One region of the Mesorhizobium sp. B1-1-8 genome, then DNA from elsewhere that is predicted to be linked to it. Evidence: predicted binding sites of a transcription regulator. Region 1 holds the regulator's gene; the other holds the start of a gene.
What was found. Region 1 encodes LexA, which represses DNA repair genes until DNA is damaged. Its sites were predicted from a motif close to TGTTCNNNNTGTGTTCNG; they were not measured.

Region 1 (4,195 bases):
CGACCGCGGCGTTGCCTTCCTGCTGGTTCCGGTGTTTCTCGCCGCCGGTGTCATCTATTACTTTTCGCTGAGCACCGAGCCGGATCTCTACAGGCCCATCGCGGCGGTTGCACTGCTGGCTGTCTGCGCGGCGGTTTCGCGGTCGTGGCAGACGACGCATCTCATCTTCATGGCGGCGCTGTTTTGCGCATTGGGTTTTCTCGCCGCCAAGGTCGAGACCTGGCGGGCGGCGACGCCGATGCTCGGCTCTGAGATCCAGACGCGGCTGACCGGCCGGCTCGTTATCGCCGAGCCGACAGCCAATGGCCGCGTCAGGCTGACCATCGATCTCATTTCGACGGCCAATCCAAAGCTGCGTTACGCGCCTGACCGGGTCAGGGTTTCGGCGCGTCGCATTCCGCCCGACATGAAGGCCGGATCGGTTCTGACCGGCTATGCCAAGCTTCTGCCGCCAACCGGACCGGTGCGGCCCGACAGCTATGATTTCTCCTTCGACAGCTATTTCACCGGCATCGGCGCCAGCGGATTTTTCATGGGCGATCCGAAGCTCATTGCGGCAACGGTCGACTCGCCTTTCGGTTCAAGCGTCGGCTTGGCCATCGAGAATGCGCGTGAGAACATCGCCGATCACATCAGGAGCACCATCGGCGGTTCCGAAGGCGAGATCGCAGCGGCATTGATTGTCGGCGTGCGTGCCGGCATTCCCGAAGAGATCAACGAGTCGATGCGGCGCACCGGCATCTATCACATCATCTCGATCTCGGGCCTGCACATGGCGCTGGTGGCCGGCACGATCATGCTTCTGCTGCGCGGCGCCTTCGCGCTGTTTCCGGATTTCTCATCGCGCCGGCCGGTCAAGAAATACGCCGCGGCCATCGCGCTTGCGTCGATCGCGGCCTACCTCGTCATCTCCGGCATCGTGGTCGCCGCCGAGCGAAGCTTTATCATGCTGGCGGTGATGCTGGTTGCAGTGCTCTTCGATCGCGCGGCGCTGACCATGCGCAATCTGGCGATCTCGGCGATTGCCGTCATCCTGGTGTCGCCGCATGAGGTGGTCGGTCCAAGTTTCCAGATGTCGTTTGCCGCCACGGCCGCCCTTGTCGGCGCCTATGCCGGCTTTGCCGACTATCGCGCCGGTAAAACAACAGCACCGCCGGCAAAGCTGTCGTTCCTCCGGTTCTGGTCGCGAAAGCTGGCGGTTGGAATTGGTGGCGCCGCCCTGACGTCGCTCATCGCCGGCAGCGCGACGGTGCTGTTTGCCATCTGGCATTTCCAGCGGGTGTCGCCACTCAGCGTTGTCGCGAACCTTGCGGTCATGCCGATCGTCTCGCTGATCGTCATGCCGTTTGCCGTCCTGAGCGCGCTGGCCATGCCTTTCGGCTTCGATGGCCCATTCCTCTACGTGATGGGAAAGGGCCTGACGGCGATGGTCGCGATCTCGGCGTGGATTTCGGAGCGCTCGCCGGTCGATGCCGTCGGGCTGATCTCGATCCAGTCGGTGCTGCTGGCGACGGTCGCGCTCGTCATCGCAACGATGGCGACCACGTGGCTCAGGCTGTTCGCGATTCCTTTCGCGCTCGCTGGCCTGCTTGCGATCCCGCACGTTCGCACGCCGGACGTCCTGATCTCCGAGGATGCGCATCTGGTGGCGATGCCGATCGGCGGCGGCGAACTCGCCATCAACCGCGCACGCTCGAACGAATTCACCACCGACAATTGGAAGCGCGCGCTGCAAGCCGAGGAAATTGTGCCGCCCGAAACGTTCGCGAAGGGCGCGCTGGACATCGCCGACCCCGTCGACTTGCCGCCGGGCTCGCCTTTCTATTGCACCGGCGACCTCTGCATCGCCCGGCATCCTTCGGGCGCCATCGTCGCGCTCGCCGAAGACCGTAACAGCGCGCGCCCGGCCTGCGGCTTTGCCGATCTCATCGTCATCAACGACGTCACGGCCTACAATCCCTGCCGCGATCCGCGCGTCCTCGTCGTCACCAAACGGCAGCTTGCGCGCGATGGCAGCGCCGCCGTCTTCTTCGACCCGCAATCGGCAACGGCGCAAGCGACGATCCGCTACTCGGTCGAAAAGCCTTACCGCCCCTGGCATGAGCAGCGGCGATATTCACGCGAGGCGAGGGGCCTGCCACCCTATAAACGTCCCGAGAAACCAGAAGCCAAGTCTGAGCCAGCTCAGTAGCGGTTTGTCCAAACCGCTACTGGTGTTTCGTTTTCCCGCAATTCCGGACGGAAAACCGCTGCGCACTTTTCCTGGAATTGCTCAATAGCGGCGGATCAGCCCGACGAGCTTGCCCTGAACCTTGACGCGATCCGGCCCGAAGATGCGGGTCTCATAGGCCGGGTTGGCGGCTTCCAGCGCGATCGAGGCGCCCTTGCGGCGGAAGCGCTTCAGCGTCGCTTCCTCCTCGTCGACCAGCGCCACCACGATCTCGCCGGGGCTGGCGGTGTCGGCGTTGCGGATGATGACGGTGTCGCCATCGAAGATGCCGGCCTCGATCATCGAGTCGCCCTTGACCTCGAGCGCATAATGCTCGCCGCCCGAGATCATGTCCGGCGGCACCGAGATCGAATGCGTCTGATGCTGGATGGCGTCGATCGGCACACCGGCGGCGATACGGCCCATCACCGGAATGGACACCGCCGGCACCGCATCGTCATTGCTGGGCGCGGGCGTGCGCGAGGGCGCTGCGGGCTTGATCTGCCGGCCGATATTGCCCTGTCCGCCTTGGATGACGCTCGGCGAAAACTTCCTCGCCGCGTTGAGGCCGGGCGCGATCGAATCGGGCAGGCGCAGCACTTCGAGCGCGCGAGCCCGGTTCGGCAGCCGGCGAATGAAGCCACGCTCTTCCAGCGCCGTGATCAGGCGGTGAATGCCCGACTTCGACGCAAGGTCAAGTGCTTCCTTCATCTCGTCGAAAGACGGCGGAATGCCGCTTTCCTTCAGCCGTTCGTGGATGAACATCAAGAGTTCATGTTGTTTGCGCGTCAGCATGGCGGCCCCCACGGGTCTCTGAAACCAGAATCAGAAAAACAAACCCAGAACAAACACTATCTGTTCCAGTTGTGTTCGGCAACCGTTTAAAGTTTAGTGAATGTGTTGACGTTTTGTTCAGCGTAACATCAGCACGCTGCATTCGGCGCCAGCTTCCGCGGCCGGCGCGAAGGGCTCGCGCACGATCAGGCCGTTGGCGTCGGCAAGCATTCTCAGCATCGAGGAATCCTGGATGCCGAACGGCGTCGCGACCAGCGCGCGATCATCCTCGCGTACCACGGCCCGTACATAATCCTGCCGCAGATCGTTGGCCTGCATCGCAGCAGCCAGCCGCGCCCTGCGCATGTCCTGCTGGAAACTACGGCCGCCGAGTCGCGCCAGCAACGGCTTCAGGAACAGCTGCGAGCAGACCAGGCTCGCCACCGGATTGCCGGGCAGACCGATGCAGCGGATATCGCCCAGCCGGCCAAACATCAAAGGTTTGCCGGGGCGCATGGCGATCTTCCAGAAGTCGAGGTTTATGCCTTCGCCGGTCAGCACGTCGTGGATCAGATCATGGTCGCCGACCGAGGCGCCACCAAGCGTGACGATGACGTCGGCCTTTGCCGCGACAGCTTTCTTGACCAGCGCCGCTATATCCTGCTCGCGGTCGGCGGCGATGCCGAGATCGAGAGCGCGGGCACCGACCGATTGTGCGGCGGCTGCGACGCCATAGGCATTGGAGGAGATGATCTGGTCCGGCCCGGGTTCACTGCCCGGCGCCAGCAATTCGTCGCCGGTGGCGACGATCGCGACCAGCGGCCGTCTCACCACGTTCAGCGTGGGATGGTTGGCCGATGCGGCCAGCGATAGCGCTGCCGGATCGAGTATGCGGCCCTTATCCAGCAGAACGTCGCCTTGCGAAAAATCCAGCCCGCGGCGGCGGATGTTGCGGTCTTTTGCCGTCGGCTCGGTCACCTCGACATGGCCATTGCCGAGATCGCGGACATTCTCCTGGATGACGATGGTGTCGGCGCCCTCCGGCACGGGAGCGCCGGTGAAGATGCGCACCGCCTCCGCCCGGCCGACGGACCCGTCATAGCCGCGCCCGGCCGGCGCCATGCCGATCACCGAGAGCCGCACCGGCACCGATGCCACATCCGCGGCCCGCACGGCGTAGCCGTCCATGGCCGAGGCGTTGAAGGGCGGCTG
Region 2 (4,195 bases), 860 kb from region 1:
CTGACGCGGCAATGCGAGCCGCAGAGCCACAGCCTGCCGCCGAAAACATCGACCGATTCCAGGTCGGCCTCGTTGCCGGCCGGCAGGCCGGGGAAGAAATCGTCCAGCCTATATTGCGCATCGAGCACAAAGTTGGCGCCGGTGATGGCCAGGCATTCGAAGGTCCGGCCTTCGTCGGAGACGGTCCAGGCGAATTCGCGGTCGATGGCGATGCCCGACATGTTCGAAATGACGTCGCCGAGGCCGCGCGCCCCCGCATAGTCGAAGACGATCTCGCGCAGCCGGTTGAGCCGCATCGCCGAAACCGTCTCACTGGCCATGGGTCGCTCCGATCGCTTGAGCCGCGGCTGCTCCGCCGCGCAATCCAGCGCAGCGCGGCCACTCTGGCAAGCGGTGGAATCGCGGAACATCACCAATCTCTTCCTCTGAGGGGCAGAATGGCCGCCTCACAGCTCCTTTTCCGCCAGCTCTCTGAACGCATCCGGCACTGAGCGCGCTGCTTCCAGCGCCACCGTGCCGTAGCCGACGGCCTGCTTCCCAAAACGCTGGCGGATCTTGTCGATGGCGCGGTCGGCGCCGACGCGGGCGAGGCCTTTGCGGCTGCCGGGCTTCAGCTTCTCGTCGGCGAGCCCGAGCGGCAGTTCGAGCTGCAGCTCGGCGTGTTCTTCCAGATGCGAAACGGAGATCGCCAGCAGCGAGATTTCCCGCTCGCCCGGATGTGCGGCGAGCACGCCGCGCACCAGCTCCCCGGCGATCTCGGCCAGCATCGTCGTGGCCTGGATCGGCTGCTCCAGCGTGATCGCACGGGAGACCGCGCGCATGTCGGCGAAGCGCACCCGCACCGTCACCGTGCGGCCGGGCCGCGCCTTGGCGCGCAGACGGCTCGCCACCCGGTCGGCGAGATGCAAGAGCGTCGGCACGAAGACGCGCGCCAGCGCGGGCTTGCGGCCAAGTGCCGACTGCGCGCCGGCCGAATGCGCGCGGCGATGCGTCTCCAGCCGGCGCGGGTCGCGGTTCCAGGCGAGCGCGGCCAGCTTCTGCCCGGCGGCATGGCCGATCAGCCGCTCCAGCGCGCCGCTATGCGTGCGCGCCAATTGACCGATTGTCTCGACGCCGATCTCGGCCAGCCTCGCCTTGGTCGCCGGGCCAACGCCCCACATCAGCGACACCGGCAAATCGTGCAGGAAATCGAGCTCGGTGCCGGGCTCGACCACCACCAGCCCGTCTGGTTTCGCCACCTGCGAGGCGATCTTGGCCAGATGTTTTGTCCGCGCCACACCGATCGAGATCGGCAGGCCAAGCTCGGCCTTGACGCGGGTCCGGATGGTTCTTGCGATCTGCTCCGGCGGTCCAAACAGATGCGTGCAGCCGGCGACATCGGCAAAAGCCTCGTCGATCGAGATGCGCTCGACCAGCGGGGTGAAATCGTCGAGCACTTTGATCGCCGCATCGCCAAGCCGCTGATAGTCGCCGAAATGGCCGCCGACGAAGATCAGCCCTGGGCAAAGCTCGCGCGCCTTGCGGCCGGGCATGCCGCCGCGCACACCGAAGACTTTCGCTTCATAGGAAGCGGCCAGCACGACGCCGCCGCCGACGGCGATCGGCTTGCCGCGCAGCGACGGGTCGAGCAGCTGCTCGACCGAGGCATAGAAGGCGTCGAGATCGGCATGCAGGATGGTCGCGGCATTCGAAGCGGCGTTCATCCCGAGCATCCCGCGCTCCCGTCTCCATCCGGTCTGCCCTGCCGCGTTGCAGCATTAGATTTCTCTGTTGGAACGGGCGGATTTAGGGAACAGAGTGAGAACAAAAGCAGTCTGGTGTCAAGGCCACATTGAGCCGTTTTCAGTGTCATCATGCAAACGAATGAGCCGCTTCATTCAATCGAATGGGGCCGCGGTTGCACCTGCGAAGAGGATCAAGGTGAGGCTCGCCCTGGTCGACCTTGGCCGGTGCAACTTACAGCCGCCATCAGCCGCGACTGGCCTATGCCGGCTTGGCGTATTGCTCGGCGCTGAGCACTTCGATGCACTGGAACGGTGCCTTGCCTTCCACCCAGGCGTCGTGGCCGGGCGGGATCGTGTAGGACATGCCCTGACTGAAGGTCCTTTGTGTTCCGTCATTCATTTTGACGGTGATTGTGCCGGACACGACATAGCCGACATGCGAGACCTGGCAGCTGTCGGTCTTGACCACCGGCTTCACGCATTCGGACCATCGCCAGCCCGGTTCCATGTTCATCCGCCCAAGCGTGTAGCCCGGCAGCCGCACCACCTCGACGCGCGTCTTGGCGGGCGAGCGCACCTCGTCTGGATTGTCATGCGATTTGGCTTCCAGTTTCGTGACGTTCATTGCAGCTTCGGCCATGCCATCCTCCCATGTTTCCGCACGGTGCCCGACGCCGCGATCGTCGGCGACCGCCATCGGAGTCATACGCCAATTTGTAAGAAATTGCTAATGTAACGCCGCTGCCGAAACGGCAAAGAAAAACCCGCGCCGAAGCGCGGGCAAGTTGGAGTAGCCGGTTGATCAACGAGGTTCCGGGCAGTTGGTTGCGGTCAGTCGCCGTCGCCGGGCCACGGTCTATGGCTTCGGTAGGACTGAAGTCTCACCGTCGCGGCGCAGAGGCCTGAAAGCCGGATTTTCAAGAAACCAGGGTTCTCGCAAAACATTGGCTAACAGGCCGTCGAGCAAAGTCCCTTCATCGGCGGTTGCATCGGGTGCCCGCCATTTCCTGCGATGTGGCGGGCGCTCCTGGAGCATGATGCCGAAAAGTGTGAAGCGGTTTTCGGACGACATCATGCTCCATCTCTTCGATTTAGAGACGGATTCAGATTTCAGGTCGATTCGACCTGAAATCATCCGGCTCTAGGAGTTTCGCATGCAACCTGGCGAGATGATCGCGAACGCGTTTGCCTTCCTGCTCCTGGCAGGATTGGTCGGCGGCATCTTCCTCGTTTTCGGAAGGCCGCTCTGGCCGGACCATGGCCGCGCGCAGATGGTCATCCTCCTTCCGGTCGATCCCGCCACAACTGGATCCGTGCGCAGGATCTGCTTCGAGCCCTGCCTGCCACCCCGGTTCGATCTCAAGCTCGCCCCGCCGAGGCCGCAATCGTGAGCGGAACCCGCATGCCGGTCGCGCCGTTGAATGATCGAAGGGATGCTTCGGGCGGAGGCCGCCATGGATAGCAGCTTCGAACTCATTGATCTTCTCTGCATCGTCGACGCCTGCGCGAGCGACCGCGCCGCGGGCCGGCTCATCTCCATGTCCCAGGCCGTGGAGGAATTGCGCGTGCTGACGGGCGATTTCGTCTCGTCGGATGAAGCGGCAGCGAACGCGCTGAGTCAGGTGGCGCTGGAGCGCGGCTGCGCAGTGCTCTTCGACGAGCAGCCGGGCGCGGATATCGTGGGGTGAGTTACGGTCTCCCTCTAGGGAGATTTGGCGCTACTTCACCAGGGTTATCATCCTGCCGGCATACATCTCGCGATTGCCGAGTTCGGCCGTACAATCCGCCTTCACGGCCGAGTTTCCCGTCATCTTCACTGTTTTGCCGACCAGCCGCAGGCAACTGCCTTGCGCGTTCATATCCGAGTTGCCGGCATAGGTGATGGCCGCGTCGGGGGCGTAGATGAAGCCGCTCACCATGGAGCCGGATCCGCCGTTCAGCGTCAGCGCTTGCGTGTTGCCGCGGTCCTGGAAGATGGTGATGCCAGCATAGGGGCCGCTGGTCGTGGGCGAGAGGTTCACCGTCTCATTGGCGTTGACGTAAAGCTGCGAGTTTTCCATCAGAAAGATCGTCACGCCCGGGCCTGCCAGGCTGCCGTTGCCGCCAGGCTTTATGGTGACGTTGCGCAGGACGTAGATGCCCGGATTGAGCGTGATCTTTCCCGACCACGTCTTGTCGCAATAGGTGCCGGGCGAGAGCGTGACGGTCTTGCCGTTGGGCATCGACTGGCAGAGCCCATAGGCGGGCGGGGTGATGTTGGCCAGCGGATCGAAGGACGCATACTGGTTGGTGAGCGGCGCGCCGCAGGAAAGTGTGGCGTTCGGCGGCATGATCCCCGAGGTCCCGCCGACCGTCGACACGCAGCCGGCGCTGACTATCGCCGAGCCGCCCCGGTTGACGGCGTCGGCCGCGTCCGAGTTGGCGGCGATCACGCAGCCCTTCATCGCGACGTTGGTCGAGCCCTGCAGGTC

Region 2: dinB (DNA polymerase IV) is a predicted target of LexA. The motif match lies at 1,789-1,806, and genes of this name have one in related genera.

Annotation. Positions count from the first base shown of each region.
Region 1 covers NZ_CP083956.1:3,586,365-3,590,559, forward strand. The annotation lists gene FJ974_RS17400 (ComEC/Rec2 family competence protein) at 1-2,191, shown strand, start outside; gene lexA (transcriptional repressor LexA) at 2,273-3,004, opposite strand; gene glp (gephyrin-like molybdotransferase Glp) at 3,122-4,195, opposite strand, start outside.
Region 2 covers NZ_CP083956.1:4,447,044-4,451,238, reverse strand. The annotation lists gene FJ974_RS21830 (DUF3616 domain-containing protein) at 1-320, opposite strand, end outside; gene dinB (DNA polymerase IV) at 447-1,703, opposite strand; gene FJ974_RS21820 (cupin domain-containing protein) at 1,984-2,364, opposite strand; gene FJ974_RS21815 (hypothetical protein) at 2,581-2,799, opposite strand; gene FJ974_RS21810 (polymerase) at 2,879-3,115, shown strand; gene FJ974_RS21805 (hypothetical protein) at 3,179-3,412, shown strand; gene FJ974_RS21800 (TadE/TadG family type IV pilus assembly protein) at 3,443-4,195, opposite strand, start outside.